DNA from 2 places in the Methylobacterium fujisawaense genome. Region 2 is predicted to be linked to the other one. Evidence: predicted binding sites of a transcription regulator. Region 2 holds the regulator's gene; the other holds the start of a gene.
What was found. The regulator PhoB, encoded in region 2, activates phosphate uptake and scavenging genes when phosphate is short. The targets are predictions, from matches to a motif close to TGTCATNNANCTGTCAT.
Positions count from the first base shown of each region.

Region 1: ABC766_RS06590 (CorA family divalent cation transporter) is a predicted target of PhoB. The motif match lies at 6,489-6,505, and genes of this name have one in related genera.

Region 1 covers NZ_CP155000.1:1,372,869-1,380,709, forward strand. The annotation lists gene ABC766_RS06565 (alpha/beta hydrolase) at 1-190, shown strand, start outside; gene ABC766_RS06570 (ligase-associated DNA damage response DEXH box helicase) at 313-2,916, shown strand; gene pdeM (ligase-associated DNA damage response endonuclease PdeM) at 2,958-3,671, shown strand; gene ABC766_RS06580 (PAS domain-containing methyl-accepting chemotaxis protein) at 3,793-5,253, opposite strand; gene ABC766_RS06585 (hypothetical protein) at 5,152-5,427, shown strand; gene ABC766_RS06590 (CorA family divalent cation transporter) at 5,460-6,446, opposite strand; gene groES (co-chaperone GroES) at 6,660-6,950, shown strand; gene groL (chaperonin GroEL) at 7,025-7,841, shown strand, end outside.
Region 2 covers NZ_CP155000.1:5,927,317-5,935,157, reverse strand. The annotation lists gene ABC766_RS28145 (50S ribosomal protein L11 methyltransferase) at 1-881, shown strand, start outside; gene ABC766_RS28140 (ribosome modulation factor) at 930-1,118, shown strand; gene ABC766_RS28135 (hypothetical protein) at 1,119-1,382, opposite strand; gene ABC766_RS28130 (aminopeptidase P family protein) at 1,510-3,348, shown strand; gene ABC766_RS28125 (protein-disulfide reductase DsbD family protein) at 3,437-5,608, shown strand; gene phoB (phosphate regulon transcriptional regulator PhoB) at 5,788-6,483, opposite strand; gene phoU (phosphate signaling complex protein PhoU) at 6,672-7,391, opposite strand; gene pstB (phosphate ABC transporter ATP-binding protein PstB) at 7,510-7,841, opposite strand, start outside.

The DNA of each region.
Region 1 (7,841 bases), 2.1 Mb from region 2:
GTTCACCATCGGCACTGCCGATCCCCTCCTCGACGACACGCTGTACATGTCGGCGCGCTGGGCGGCGGCCGGCAATGGCGGCCACACCGCGGTCTATCCCGGCGGGTGTCACGTGTTCGCCCGCTATCCGAGCCCGATGAGCGAGAGGGCCCTGGAACTGATAGACCGTTTCCTGATGGCGCTCGCCTGAGCGACCTGTCCGAGGTCCTTCCGGAGCTATTCCAGGCCTGGTTCGCGGCCCGCGGCTGGGCGCCCAGGCCGCACCAGCTCGATCTCCTGCGGATCGCCGGCGCCGGCCGTTCGGCCCTCCTCGTGGCGCCGACCGGGGCCGGCAAGACGCTGGCCGGCTTCCTGCCCAGCCTCGTCGCCCTCGCTGAGCGCGGGACGCAGAAGCTGAAGCCGGCGGGGCTCCACACCCTCTACGTCTCGCCGCTCAAGGCGCTGGCGGTGGACATCGCCCGAAACCTCGACGCGCCGATCGCCGAGATGGGGTTGCCGGTGCGCGTCGAGACCCGCACCGGCGATACCCCTGCGCACAAGCGCACCCGTCAGATCAGCCGTCCGCCCGACATCCTGCTGACCACGCCCGAGCAACTGGCGCTGCTGATCGCCCACCGCGAGGCGGCCGAGTTTTTCTCCGGATTGCGGTGCGTGGTGCTGGACGAGTTGCACGCGCTGGTGACGTCGAAGCGCGGCGACCTGCTGTCGCTGGCGCTGGCGCGTCTGCATCGCCTGAGCCCGGGGCTCGCGGCGATCGGGCTGTCCGCGACGGTGCGCGAGCCGGATGAGCTGCGGAAATATCTGGTGCCGCAGGGGCCGCTTCCCTTCCCCCCGTCTGCGGGTGCGCCTCCCACTTTGCACGACGAAACGGCCGACACGGTTGTGGGACCGGGCGTGGGTCCCCTCTCCCGAGCGGGAGAGGGTGAAGAACGAGAACTTACAGAACCTGGCTCGACCGCGACGCCCGGCGCCGACGTGCCTGATCCCGAGACTCCTCGTCCCTCACCCCAACCCCAACCCTCTCCCGCACGGGAGAGAGGGCAGGTCGCGCCCCCCATGGCCGATCTCGTCACGGTGGCGGGCGGCGCGAAGGCGGATCTGCGCATGCTCGACCTCGGCCGGGCGTTGCCGATCTCCGGCCACACCGCGTGGCACTCGATGCCGGCCATCTACGAGCTCATCAAGGAGCACCGGACCACGCTGGTCTTCGTGAACACCCGGCTCCAGGCGGAGTACACCTTCCAAGAGCTGTGGCGGCTCAACGAGGACGCGCTGCCGATCGCGATCCACCACGGCTCGCTGGACGCGCAGCAGCGCCGTCGGGTCGAGGCCGCCATGGCGGCGGGTCAGCTGCGGGCGATCGTCTGCACCGCGACCCTCGATCTCGGCATCGACTGGGGCGACGTCGATCTCGTGGTCAATGTCGGTGCGCCGAAGGGCGCGAGCCGGATCATGCAGCGGATCGGCCGGGCCAACCACCGCATGGACGAGCCCTCGAAGGCCTATCTCGTTCCGGGCAACCGCTTCGAGATGCTGGAGTGCCAGGCGGCGCTCGACGCCGTCGAGGAAGCCGCGCAGGACACCCCCGATGCCCGCCAGGGCGCCCTCGACGTCCTCGCCCAGCACGTGCTCGGCATGGCCTGCGCCGACGCCTTCGACCCGGTCGATCTCTACGACGAGATCGTCTCGGCGGTGCCTTATGCTGGGCTCACCTGGGAAGCTTTCGAGCAGGTGGTCGATTACGTCGCCACCGGGGGCTACGCGCTGCGCGCCTACGAACGCTTCGCCAAGATCCTGCGCGGCCCGGACGGGCTCTGGCGCGTGCGCGACGCCCGCACCGCGCAGGCCTATCGGATGAATGTCGGCACCATCGTGGAGGCGGCGCGGGTCCGAGTCCGTCTGGGCCGGACCCTGCGCGGCAAGCCCGGCACGGTCCTGCCGAAATCCGGGCGGGTGCTCGGCGAGATCGAGGATGAGTTCGCCGAGACGCTGACCGTCGGCGACACCTTCCTGTTCGCGGGCGAGACCCTCCGCTTCGAGGGCCTCGCCGAGGACGAGTGCCTCGTGACCCGCGCCCCGCCCGGCACCGACCCGGCGATCCCGTCCTACGCGGGCGCGAAATTCCCGCTCTCGACCTTCCTCGCCGCCCGGGTCCGGGCTCTCATCGCCGACCCGTTCGCGTGGGATCGCCTGCCCAAGCAGATCGGCGAGTATCTGGTCCAGCAGCGCCGCCGCTCGGTCCTGCCGGGTGAGCGCGACCTCCTCGTGGAGACGTTCCCGCGGGGCAAGCGCTACTATCTGACCGCCTTCCCGTTCGAGGGCCGCCTCGCGCACCAGACGCTCGGCATGCTGCTCACCCGCCGGCTGGAGCGCGACGGCCTGCGGCCGCTGGGCTTCGCGGCCAACGATTATGGCATCGCGATCTGGACGACTCGGGACGTTTCCGAACGCGCCGCCCGCGATCCCGACTTCATCGGCGACCTCTTCGCGGTCGACATGCTCGGCGACGATCTGGAGGCGTGGCTCGACGAATCGGCGATGATGAAGCGCACCTTCCGGCAATGTGCCGTCATCGCCGGCCTGATCGAGCGCCACCATCCGGGGCAGAAGAAATCCGGCCGGCAGGTCACGATCTCGACCGATCTGATCTACGACGTGCTGCGCAAGCACCAGCCCGACCACCTCCTGCTGCGGGCGGCGCGGCAGGATGCGGCAACCGGACTCCTCGACGTGAGGCGCCTCGGCATGATGCTAGAGCGCATCCAGGGGCGAATCATCCACAGGTCTCTCGACCGGGTCTCGCCGCTCTCCGTATCCGTGATGCTCGAGATCGGGCGCGAGCGGGTCTACGGCGAGGGCGCCGACGAGATCCTGGCCGAGGCCGAGGCGGAGCTTCTCCAAGAGGCTCTGTCCTGACCGTCGATCCGCCCTCCCCCGACGACACCGAGGATGCGATCTTGGCGGCCGGCCTGAGACTCGAGAAGACTCACAAGCACCCCACCCTGATGCTCGCGGGCGAGACCCTGGTGCTCGATCTCTGCGGCGGCCTCTGGCTGCCGGAGCACCGGACGCTGATCGTGTCCGACCTCCACCTGGAGAAGGGCTCGTCCTACGCGGCCCGATCCGGCCAGTTCCTGCCGCCCTACGACACCCGCGAGACGCTCGCCTGCCTCCACGAGGCGGTGGCGCGTCACGAGCCCGCCCGCGTGGTCGCCCTGGGTGACTCCTTCCACGACGCCCGCGGGCCCGAGCGCTTGGAGCCGGGCGACCGCGCCCTGGTGGCGGCGCTGCAGGAGGGCCGGGACTGGGTCTGGATCGCCGGCAACCACGATGCAGCCGTGAACGAAGGGGTCGGCGGGCGCTACGCCGACGCGCTGACCCTCGGCGGCCTCGTCCTGCGCCACGAGCCGAGCCCGGAGCCCGTTCCCGGCGAGATCGCCGGCCATCTCCATCCCTGCGGGAAGGTGGCGATGCGGGGGCGGGCGGTCCGCCGCCGCTGCTTCGTCACGGATGGCACGCGGCTGGTGATGCCGGCCTTCGGCGCCTATGCGGGCGGGCTGAACGTGCGCGACAAGGCCATCGAGGGCTTGTTCCCGAAGGGATTCACCGCCCACCTCCTCGGCGACGGCCGGGTCTTCGCCATCGGCCGGGCGCAGCTCGCCCGGGACTGAGCGCGCCCGTCATCCCGCGCAAATTCACGCGGCGCGTCGTTTCGATGCGCCGCGCCTCCGGGATCGCCTCGCTCCGTTCGCCAGGACGGCGCCGCGGCAAGGCGGCCGGTCTGATCCGGCCTCAGGACGTCTTCATGAACCGGGTCACGCTGTCCGACAGGCTCGCCGAGTGGCCCGCGAGGCTCTCGGCGACATCCTGGACGGCCCGGGCGAGCTGACCGGTGGCATTGGCGGCCTCGGAAACACCGCCGATATTGCCCGCCATCTCGTGGGTGGAGACCGCCTGCTCCTCGACGGCGCTCGCCATCGCCAGGGTCAGCTTGGACAACTCGCCCACCGCCGCGGTGATCATCTCGATCGCTCCCACCGCCTCGCCGGTGGCGCTCTGGATCGCCGAGACCTGCTGTGTGATCTCGCCGGTCGCCTTGGCGGTCTGCTCTGCGAGCGCCTTGACCTCGGAGGCCACCACCGCGAAGCCGCGGCCGGCGGCCCCCGCCCGCGCCGCCTCGATGGTCGCATTCAGCGCCAGGAGATTGGTCTGGTCGGCGATCGACTTGATCATGCTGACCACCGCGTCGACCTTGCGGGCATTCTCGGCGAGCTGGCGCATGGTCGCGTCCGTGGTCCCGGCCTGCGCGGCGATCTGCTGCGCGCGCTCCGAGACGCGCCCGACCTGACCGGAAATCTCCTGGATCGCGCCGTTCATCTGCTCGGAATTCGCCGCGACCGACGAGGCCTTGTGCCGTGCGGATTCGGCGGACTGCATCAGCCCTTCGGCCGAGTTCTGCATCTCCTGGATGGCCGAGCCCACCGCCTCGACCACCCGCTTGACGTCGGTCTCCATGTTCACCTGCGCGGTGACCACGGCCCAGGTCAGCATCGGCCCGAGATACTGACCCTTCTCGTCGTTCACGGCCGTGACGCGCAGGTTCAAGGTCTCGGGTCCGACCTTGATCTTGGTGGAGTGCGGCAGCCGGCTCGCATCCGCCAGCATGGTGCGCTGGTGGCTCGGATTCTTATGGAAGATGTCGAACGACCGGCCGAGCATGTCGTCGACTTTCACCGGCAGATGCTGGTCGATCGTCCCGAGGGTCCGGCGCGAGGTGGCGTTCATATAGTCGATCTTGAAATCGTTCTTGAGGTCGGCCGTCATGACGGCCACCGGAACGTTGTCGATCATGGTCAGGAGCCGATTGATCTCCTTCTTCTTGGCGGAGATGTCCGAGGCGAACTTGACCACCTTGACGGGCCGGCCACGGGCGTCGAGGACGGGATTGTATGTCGCCTCCAGCCAGACCGAGTTGCCGTCCTTGTCCAGGCGGAGGAACTCGCCGGTGACGTACTGGCCGACCTTCAGCTTGTCCCAGAATTCCGTATACTCTGCGGTCCCGGCATAGGCCTTATCCACGAAGAGACGGTGGTGCCGGTTTTGAATATCCGGCAGATCATACTTCATCAGCTTCAAGAAATTTTCGTTCGCATGGACGACGTTTCCGTCCATCGAAAACTCGATGATCGCGAGCGAACGATCCAGGGCATCAATCTTGGCCTGGGCTTCGTTGAAAGTCGCACGGTTGAACATTTCGACACTCGCATTCCTCGCCCGCGGGTATCGCATCGCAGCGTTAATGAACTCTTTCTTGTTGGATTATGTTGGTCTCCGTTTGGCGGTATGAAATCGAAGACTTTCGATCGCGAAGACGGAGTGCCTTCGAGGTTGAAGTGGACGATTTGCGCGCCTTTAAAACTTGAATAGATGATTTATTTGCTGTGAAATCGGTCTGAATATCAGAACCATCCGCGCATTCGAAAGTATACTATAGGCGCTATGGCGCTGAAAAGGATCAGGCCGAGCGCGTAGGGATAGCCAAGAGTCCAGTCCAGCTCCGGCATGTGCTTGAAGTTCATGCCGTAGATCGACGCGATCAATGTCGGCGGGACGCCGACCACTGAGACGACGGTGAGCACCCGGAAGACGTTGTTCTGCTCGATGGTGATGAGGCCGAGGGCCGCGTCGAGCAGGAACTGCACGTTCTCAGCGAGGCGCGTCTCGAACTCGTCGAGGGATTCGATGTCCCGCTTGATCGTCTCGAAGCGCGCGTCCTCCGGCAGGCCGATGCCGTCGCAGGCTGCGGCGACGAACGGCACGATCCGTTCGAGCCCGAGCAGGCTGGCGCGGATCTTCCCCAGGACCTTTCCGCGGTTGCTGATGCCCCGCAGGATCCGGCGCAGGGCGAGGTCGCGGCGCCGGGGCGGCGGGCTCTCCAGGCGCCGCCGCTCGGCACCGCGGACGTCGAAGTCGAAGATCCGGGTCGAGAGCGTGTCGAGTTCCGATCCCATGTCCTCCAGGGCGTCCGCGAGGCTGTCGACCAGCTCCTCCAATACGACGAGGAAGATCTCGCTCGGGGTCTTGCTGCCATCGCCCTCCGCGATGCGCTTCGCGGAGGAGTCGAAGGCGCGCAGGTCGTGAAAGCGGATCGTGACGAAGTGGTCCTTGGTCAACAGGAAGCCCAGCGGCTTCACCTGCGACGCGCTCTGCTCGAAGGTGATCATCGGCGTCGAGAGCGACAGGCCGCCCTTCACCCGGCGCAGGCGACTCGACGTCTCGACCTCCGACAGCGCCGCCCGGGACGGCACGCGCAGACCGGTCGCGGCCTCGACCGCTTTGGCTTCCTCCGGGCTCGGGTCGTTCAGGTCGAGCCAGACCGTATGGCGCGCGATCGGGCTGCCGGGTTGCAACGCCACCGGGCCTTCGGGTCCGTGCAGGCTCAACATGACGGCGCATTATCCATGGGACGAGAAGGAAGGCCGCCGGCGCGTCATCGCACCGTCGCGCGGGGGTGCGACAGCCTTGACTCGGAACCGCAGCGAGCCTATCTCGCCGCCGTCTTTGGCACTCGCCGAGACAGAGTGCTAACAGTCGAGTTCGCGAGCGGTCCCGCCGGCCGCATCAACGCCAACTCCAGACCTGAAGCAAGAGGGCAGCTCATGAAGTTCCGTCCGCTGCACGACCGCGTGGTCGTCCGTCGCATCGAGAGCGAGGAGAAGACCAAGGGCGGCATCATCATCCCGGACACCGCCAAGGAGAAGCCGCAGGAAGGCGAGATCGTCGCCGTCGGTCCCGGCGCCCGCGACGAGCAGGGCCGCGTCAACCCGCTCGACGTCAAGGCCGGCGACCGCGTCCTGTTCGGCAAGTGGTCCGGCACCGAGGTCAAGATCGACGGTCAGGACCTCCTGATCATGAAGGAATCCGACATCATGGGCGTCGTCGCCGTCTGATCGGATCACCTCTCACCGCCCTTTGAGACTTTCCATAGTCTTGGGGCGCAACCCAACCAGATAAGAGGCACACAATGGCAGCGAAAGACGTTCGTTTCTCCGCCGACGCCCGCGATAAGATGCTGCGCGGCGTCGACATCCTCGCAGACGCGGTGAAGGTGACGCTGGGCCCGAAGGGCCGCAACGTCGTGATCGAGAAGAGCTTCGGCGCCCCGCGCATCACCAAGGACGGCGTCACCGTCGCCAAGGAGATCGAGCTCGCCGACCGCTTCGAGAACATGGGCGCCCAGATGGTGCGCGAAGTGGCCTCGAAGACCAACGACATCGCGGGTGACGGCACCACCACCGCGACCGTGCTGGCCCAGGCCATCGTCCGCGAGGGCGCCAAGTACGTCGCCGCCGGCATCAACCCGATGGACCTGAAGCGCGGCATCGACCTCGCCACCCAGGCTGCGGTGAAGGACATCATCGCCCGCGCCAAGAAGGTCTCGACCTCCGACGAGGTCGCCCAGGTCGGCACGATCTCCGCCAACGGCGACAAGGAGATCGGCGAGATGATCGCCCACGCCATGCAGAAGGTGGGCAACGAGGGCGTCATCACCGTCGAGGAGGCCAAGACCGCCGAGACCGAACTCGACGTCGTCGAAGGCATGCAGTTCGACCGCGGCTACCTGTCGCCGTACTTCATCACGAATGCGGAGAAGATGGTCGCCGAGCTGGAAGACCCCTACATCCTCATCCACGAGAAGAAGCTCTCCTCGCTCCAGGCGATGCTGCCGGTGCTCGAGGCCGTGGTCCAGACCGGCAAGCCGCTCCTGATCATCGCCGAGGACATCGAGGGCGAGGCGCTCGCCACGCTCGTCGTCAACAAGCTCCGCGGCGGCCTGAAGG
Region 2 (7,841 bases):
TGCGCCTGCTGACCGATGAACGGTCGGCCCGGGCGATGACCGACCTCCTGGGTGAGATGTTCGATCCCATGGACACGGCCGTCGCCGCCTTCGAGGACGAGGACGGCCGCACGTGGCGCCTCGAAGCCTATTTCGCCGACGCGCCCGACGAGGATTACGTCCGGGACCTGATCCGGCCCGTCATCGGCGATGCGGCGGATGCGGCCGAGTTTCGCACCATCGCGCAGCAGGATTGGGTGCGCGCGTCGCTCGAGGGGCTGAAGCCGGTCCGGGCGGGACGCTTCCTCGTCCACGGCTCGCATGACCGCGACGCCGTGCGGGGCAACGATCTGCCCATCGAGATCGAGGCGGCCCTCGCCTTCGGTACCGGCCACCATGGGACCACCCTGGGCTGTCTGCGCGCGCTGGTCTCGGAGCTGAAGCGCCGGCGCCCGGCCCATGTCCTCGATGTCGGTACGGGAACCGGGATCCTCGCCTTCGCGGCCGCCAAGGCCCTGCGGCAACCCGTCGTGGCCGGCGACCTCGACGCGGAGGCCGTGCGCACGGCCCGCGAGAACGCCCGGGCCAACGGGCTCGGGCCCTATCTCAAGCTCTACGAGGGGCCGGGGGTGCGCCACCGCCTCGCCGACCGGCCGCGCCATTTCGATCTCGTCTTCGCCAACATCCTGGCCCGGCCCCTGCGGCTCCTCGCGCCGACGCTGACGCGCGTGGTCGCCTCCGGGGGCGTTCTGGTCCTGTCCGGCCTGATCGCGCGCGACGTGCCCGGCGTCCTCTCGGCCTACCGCCTCCAGGGCTTCTCCCTTGTCCGCCGCGGCATGATCGAGGGATGGGTCGCCCTGGTCCTGATGCGCGGCGGCGCCGCCCGCCGCCCACGGCCCTGAGGCGCTGAGGCGCCCCGAACCGGCGGCGCGCCGGCGCGTTGATTGGCCATGAGCCAGACGTCGCTCCATGATCCGCCCGCGGACCCCATCGCCGAGGGCGCCCGCGCCCGGGCCCAGGGCCGTCCCAAGGACGCGTGCCCCTATCCGGCGAAATCGCCAGCACGCATTGCATGGTTCGAAGGCTATGACGGTGCGCCCATCGAGCGCATGCCGGACCTGCCGGTCGCGAAGCGCTGATCAGCGCGCGGTGCGGAGCCGGCCCGACGGCGTCGAACCATCCGACGCGGGGGCGGTTTCGGTTGCTGTTTCCGCCCCGTCTGCCCGCGACACGGGAGCGCCGAGCGCCGCCATCAGCACGCGCAGACCGTCCACCCATTCTTCGAGTTCGGCGAGCGAATCGAATCCGTCCCGGCGAACCACCGTGTCGGGTTCGATCGTCACGATGGCGTCGAAGCGGCCATCGGGTCTGTCGCTGATCCGGTAGTAGACGCGGCGTGGCATGTCTGAGGAATAGGCCAAATCCGGCGGCGTGATAAGATTGTTAGCGATCTTTTAGGCGCCGCACCCGGACGCCTCCTCTGAGGACGGGGTGTTGCGGCGTGGGAGCGGCGGGCGCTAGGCTCGACTCATGACTGAGCCCCGTCCGCCCCAGCCGCGTCAGCGCTTCCAGAGCTTCGACGACCCAAGCCACCGGAAGGGCGCCGAGCGGATCGAGGCCTTGCGGGCCGCTCTCCGCGAGAACGGGATCGACGGTTTCGTCGTGCCCCGGGCGGACGAGCACCAGTCCGAATACGTTCCGGCCGACGCCGAACGGCTGGCTTGGCTCACCGGCTTTACAGGCTCTGCGGGGACGGCCGTGATCCTGATGGAATCCGCGGCGCTGGTCGTCGACGGCCGCTACACCCTGCAGGCGCCCGAACAGGTCGATACCGGCATCCTCACGGTGGTGCCGCTGGCCGAATCGACGCCGGAAGCCTGGATCGGCGTCAACCTCAAGAGGGATCAGGTTCTGGGCTACGATCCCTGGCTGCATACACCCGACGGTCTCGCACGCCTGGAGCGGGCCGCCACCCGGGCCGGCGGCACCGTGCGGGCCGTGCCGAACCTCGTCGACGCCGTCTGGGCGGGCCGCCCGAGGGCCCCTGCCGGACCGGTGGTGCTCCATCCGGATGCCCTGTGCGGCGAGGCCTGCACCGACAAAATCGCCCGGATCCGGGCGGCCCTCGCCGAGGGCGGCTGCGATGCCCTGGTCATCTCGGATCCGCACAATCTCGCCTGGGCCTTCAACCTGCGCGGCTCCGATGTCGGTCACACGCCCCTGGCCCTCGGCTATGCCATCCTGCCGCGCGAGGGGTTGGCGCGGCTGTTCCTGGTCTCGCCCGAGGTCGATCCGGCACTGCGCGCGGTGCTGGCCCCGATCGCCGAGATCCTGCCCCGGGCGGAACTGGACGACGGGCTGGGATCCCTCGCCGGCGTGCGTGTCCGCCTCGACGCGGCGACCGGCGCCGTCGCCCTGAAGGAAAAGATCGAGGCTGCCGGCGGCACCGCCGATGTCGGCAAGGATCCGATCACCGGCATGAAGGCGGTCAAGAACGCCGCCGAGATCGCCGGTGCGCGTGCCGCCCATGTCCGCGACGGGGCGAGTGTCGTGCGGTTTCTTGCCTGGCTCGACGGTGCGGCCGCGGCCGGGGGCCTCACCGAGATCGCCGCCGTCGAGGCCCTTGAGGATTTCCGCGCGGCGGGCGGCGATCTGCGCGAGGTCTCGTTCCCGACGATCTCGGGATCCGGGCCGAACGGCGCGATCGTCCATTACCGGGTGAGCCGCGCCACCGACCGGACGGTCCGGACCGGCGAGTTGTTCCTGATCGATTCCGGTGCGCAGTATCCGGACGGCACCACCGACATCACCCGCACGGTCGCGGTGGGCACGCCGAGCGCCGAGATGCGCGACCGTTACACCCGGGTGCTGAAGGGCCATGTCGCGATTGCCCGGGCGGTGTTTCCTGTCGGCACGACCGGCGCCCAGATCGACGCCTTCGCCCGGGCGCCACTCTGGCAGGCGGGACTCGACTTCGATCACGGCACCGGCCACGGCGTCGGCGCCTTCCTGTCGGTGCACGAGGGACCGCAGCGGATCGCCAAGACCGGCACGGTGGCGCTGGAGCCCGGCATGATCCTGTCGAACGAACCGGGCTATTACGCCCGCGGCGCCTACGGAATCCGGATCGAGAACCTCGTGCTGGTCGAGCCCCGCACGATCGCGGGCGGCGAGCGCCCGATGTTGGGCTTCGAGACCCTGACGCTCGCCCCCTATGATCGGCGGCTGATCCAGCCGGACCTGCTCGAACCGGAGGAGCGCGCCTGGATCGATGCCTATCACGCCCGGGTGCGCGAGACCCTGGCGCCCCGGGTCGATGCCGGGACGCGCGACTGGCTGGAGCGTGCGACCGTGCCGCTCGCGGACTGAGCGATCGGCGTGGGATCCCGGGCGCGGCCCGTGGTAAGACCCACCGCCATCGAAACGACCGCGCCCGCCCTGCGCGCGAAGGGACAGCATGATCCGCCGCCTCGCCATTCTGATCCTGGCCTTCGCCGCGAGCCTCTCGGCCGCCGCAGCCCAAGGGGTCCCGCAGGGCTTCCGCACGCCAGCCGACCTCGTGCGGGCGAGCCTCGTGGCCGAGCCCGCCGCGGTCGCCGGCGCGCAGCCGTTCACGCTGGCGGTGCGGATGCAGATCAAGCCCGGCTGGCACGTCTACTGGCGCAACCCGGGCGATTCCGGACTGCCTCCAGAGGTGACCTGGACCCTGCCGGCCGGCTTCAACGCCAGCGCGATCCGGTGGCCGGCGCCGGAGCGCATCCCGATCGCGACCCTCATGAATTACGGCTACGAGGGTGAGGTCACGCTCCTCGCGCCCGTGACGCCGCCGCCGAGCCTCGACCCGGCCAATCCCGTTCAGATCCAGGCGAAGCTGACCTATCTCGTCTGCGAGACCGAGTGCGTCCCCGGTTCGGCCGATCTCGCCCTCACCCTGCCGGTGGGCAAGGCCGAGCCGGACCCGGCCAACGCCGCGCTGTTCGCGCGCGCCCGGGCTGCCCTGCCCGCGCCGGCGCTCTGGCCCCTGCGCCTGTCGAGCCAGGGCGACACGCTGCAGCTCGATTTCGCCGCGACCGGCCTGAAACCGGAATCCATCCGGAACGCCGCCTATTTCCCCTATGCCGAGACGGCGATCGACAACGCCGCCGCGCAGGTGATGACCGTCGACGAGACCGGTCTGCATCTGACCATCGCGCGCAGCAGCCCGACCGATCCTGTGCCCGCGGCCCTGCCCGGCGTCCTGACGATCGACGAGGTCGGCACGGACGGCACCCGCCGCCTTGCCTTCGCGTATGGTGACGAGCCGGTGCTTCCTGCCGTCGCGGCCGCGTCGAGCGCGCCGAATCCGGCCGGAGCCCCGCCGGCCGTCGCCGAGTTCGACGCGCTGACCCTCGCGACCGCCGCGGCCTTCGCCTTTCTGGGCGGCCTGATCCTCAACCTGATGCCCTGCGTCTTCCCGGTGCTGTCCATCAAGGTGCTGAGCCTCGTGCGGCATGCCGGCGAGGGCCCGGCGCGGCTGCGGCTGCACGGCCTCGCCTACACGGCCGGCGTGCTGGCGAGCTTCCTCGGCCTCGCATCCCTGCTGATCGCCCTGAAGGGTGGCGGGGCCGCGATCGGCTGGGGCTTCCAGCTGCAATCGCCCGCCATGGTCGCAGCCCTCGCCTATCTGCTGTTCGCGATGGGCCTGAGCCTGTCCGGAGTGGTCCATGTCGGCGGCCGGCTCGCCGGCCTCGGAGACGGCCTGACCCGGCGTGCCGGCCTGAGCGGCTCGTTCTTCACGGGCGTGCTGGCGACCCTGGTGGCGACCCCCTGCACGGCGCCGTTCATGGGCTCGGCGGTAGGCTTCGCGCTGACGCAGAGTGCCGGTGTCGCGCTCGCCGTCTTCGCGAGCCTCGGCCTCGGCCTCGCCCTGCCCTTCCTGGTGCTGACCCTCTGGCCGCCGGCCCTGCGGGCGCTGCCGCGGCCGGGCGCCTGGATGGAGACCCTCAAGCAGGTCCTGGCCTTCCCGGTCTACGCCACTGTGGCCTGGCTGATCTGGGTTCTGGCGCAGCAGGTCGATCCGCGTGGGCTGCTGGCGGCGCTGATCGGCCTCGTCCTGATGGGCTTCGCCGCCTGGGCCTGGGAACACGGCCGCGCCGCCGCGCCCGGGGCGGGCCGGGTCGCGCGGGTCGCTGCGGCCCTCGCGCTGGTCGCCGTGGCGGCCCTCGCCGTGACCCTTCCGCGTGACCGCGCCGCGCCGTCGGCGCAGGCCGCCGCCGACGGGGTCGAGCCCTTCACTCAGGCGCGTCTCGACGCCCTGGTGGACGCGCACCGCCCCGTCTTCGTGGACATGACCGCCGCGTGGTGCATCACCTGCGCGGTGAACGAGGCGACCTCGCTCAACACCAAGGCCGTGCGGGCCGCGATGGCCGAGCGCGGCGTGACCTACATGAAGGGCGACTGGACCAACCAGAATCCCGAGATCACCCGTCTGCTGGAGAAGCACGGGCGCAGCGGCGTGCCGCTCTACCTCCTCTATACCGGAACCGGAGCGCCTCAGGTGCTTCCGCAGATCCTCACCGAGGGGACGGTTCTGGCGGCGCTCGACGCCGTGCCGGTCGCGTCCGGCCGGAGCGCGGCGCTGACCCGCTGAGACAGTTTTAGGGTCTCAGGCCTCTGGGCATCGACGCGCGGCCCGCCGTCTTTGCGAGCGAAGCGAAGCAATCCAGAAGCGCCACGCTCGCAGGCGTCCCGATGCCCTGGGTCACTTCGCTGCGCTCGTGATGACGGCGCGTCGGACCGTTTTTCTCTCCGATGGCGCGCGGGGCCGCCTCAGGCCTCGAGCGAGAACGTCTCGTCGAAGGCGTAGCCCGAGCCGCGGACCGTGCGGATCGGGTCGGCTTGGCGCGGGCCGTTCAGTGCCTTGCGCAGCCGCCCGACATGGACGTCGACCGTGCGCTCGTCGATGTAGACGTCGTGTCCCCAGACCCCGTCGAGGAGCTGCTCGCGGGAGAAGACCCGGCCCGGCGCCAGCATCAGGAATTCCAGCAGACGGAACTCTGTGGGGCCGAGATGCAGCTCCTCGCCGCCGCGGCGGACGCGATGGCCGGTGCGGTCGAGTTCGAGGTCGCCCGCCGCCAGCCGGTCCGAGACGTGGGCGGGCTTGGCCCGGCGGAGCAGCGCGCGGATCCGGGCGAGCAGTTCCGGGACGGAGAACGGCTTGACGATGTAGTCGTCGGCGCCCGTCCCGAGACCGCGGATCCGGTCGCCCTCCTCGCCCCGGGCGGTGAGCATGATCACGGGCAGCCGCTCGGTCTCCCGGCGCGCCCGGATCCGCCGGCACAGCTCGATGCCCGACAGGCCGGGCAGCATCCAGTCGAGCAGGACGAGATCGGGGATCCGCTCCGCCAGGAGCAGCTCCGCGTCGTCGCCGCGAGCCGCGGAATCCACCAGAAAGCCCTCGGCTTCCAGATTGTAGCGCAGCAGCGTGGTCAGCGCCTCCTCGTCCTCGACGATCAGGACTTGCATGCTCACGTTCGAAGATCCGTTCACGAAGCGGCGCCATACGGCCTGCAGGCGCGCCGACTCTCCTTGGAGCCGGCGGGCAGGCGGAGGGTGCAGGAGGCGCCGCTCAGCCTCAACCCGCACGCTCCGATTCTCCGGCGGCGCCCCACAGGAGCGCGCGCAGGCCGACGCCTGGACCGGGGGCGGCCCGCTTACGGAGCCGGCACCCCGTCCACGGTCGCATAGTTCGACGCATCGTTCTTCGGCCGATCGCCCGCCAGGGCCTCGCCCGTGGCGAGATAGTGGATCGTCTCGGCGATGTTGGTGGTGTGGTCGCCGATCCGCTCGACGTTCTTGGCGCAGAACAGAAGATGCGTGCAGAACGAGATGTTGCGCGGATCCTCCATCATGTAGGTCAGGAGCTCGCGGAACAGCGAATTGTACAGGGCGTCGATCTCGCCGTCCCGCTCCCAGACATCGTGGGCTGCCTGGACGTCGCGGCTCGCATAGGCGTCGAGAACGTCCTTGAGCTGGCCCTCCGCGAGGTCGCTCATGTGGCGCACACCGAGAACGATCTTCTGGGCCGGCGCCTGATCGGAGATCGCCACCACCCGCTTGGCGACGTTCTTGGCGAGGTCGCCGATCCGCTCGAGGTCGCCGGAGACGCGGATCGCCGAGATCGTCTCACGCAGATCGATCGCCAGGGGCTGACGCCGGGCGATCAACAGCACGGCGCGCTCCTCGATGTCCCGCTGCAGGGCGTCGAGGCGCTTGTCGGCGACGATCACCGCCTGGGCGAGCGTGTCGTCCCGGCGCACGAGGGCGTCCGTCGCCTCCGCGGTCATCTTCTCGGCCACGCCGCCCATCTCCGAGATCGAGCGACGCAGGTTCTCCAGGTCGGTGTCGTAGGAGGTGACGATATGGCCGGGCATGGCGAATCCTTCGATGGGTCCCGGGGGCGGCGCTCCGCGGAGGCCCTCGGGGACCCGCCGGCCCTCCGCGGATGCGGCGACCGGACGGCCTTCCCCGAGACCGGAGCGTCCAGGCAGACTAGCCGAACCGGCCGGTGATGTAGTCCTGGGTGCGGCGTTCCGTCGGGTTCATGAACATCCGGTTGGTCGGACCGAACTCGATCAGCTGGCCCAGATACATGAAGGCGGTGAACTGCGAGATGCGCGCCGCCTGCTGCATGTTGTGGGTGACGATCACGATGGTGAACTCGTCGCGCAACTGCTCGATCAGCTCCTCGATGCGGCCGGTGGAGATCGGGTCGAGGGCCGAGGTCGGTTCGTCGAACAGGATCACCTCCGGGCGCTGCGCCACCGTGCGGGCGATGCACAGGCGTTGCTGCTGGCCGCCCGACAGGCCCGTACCCTGCTGCT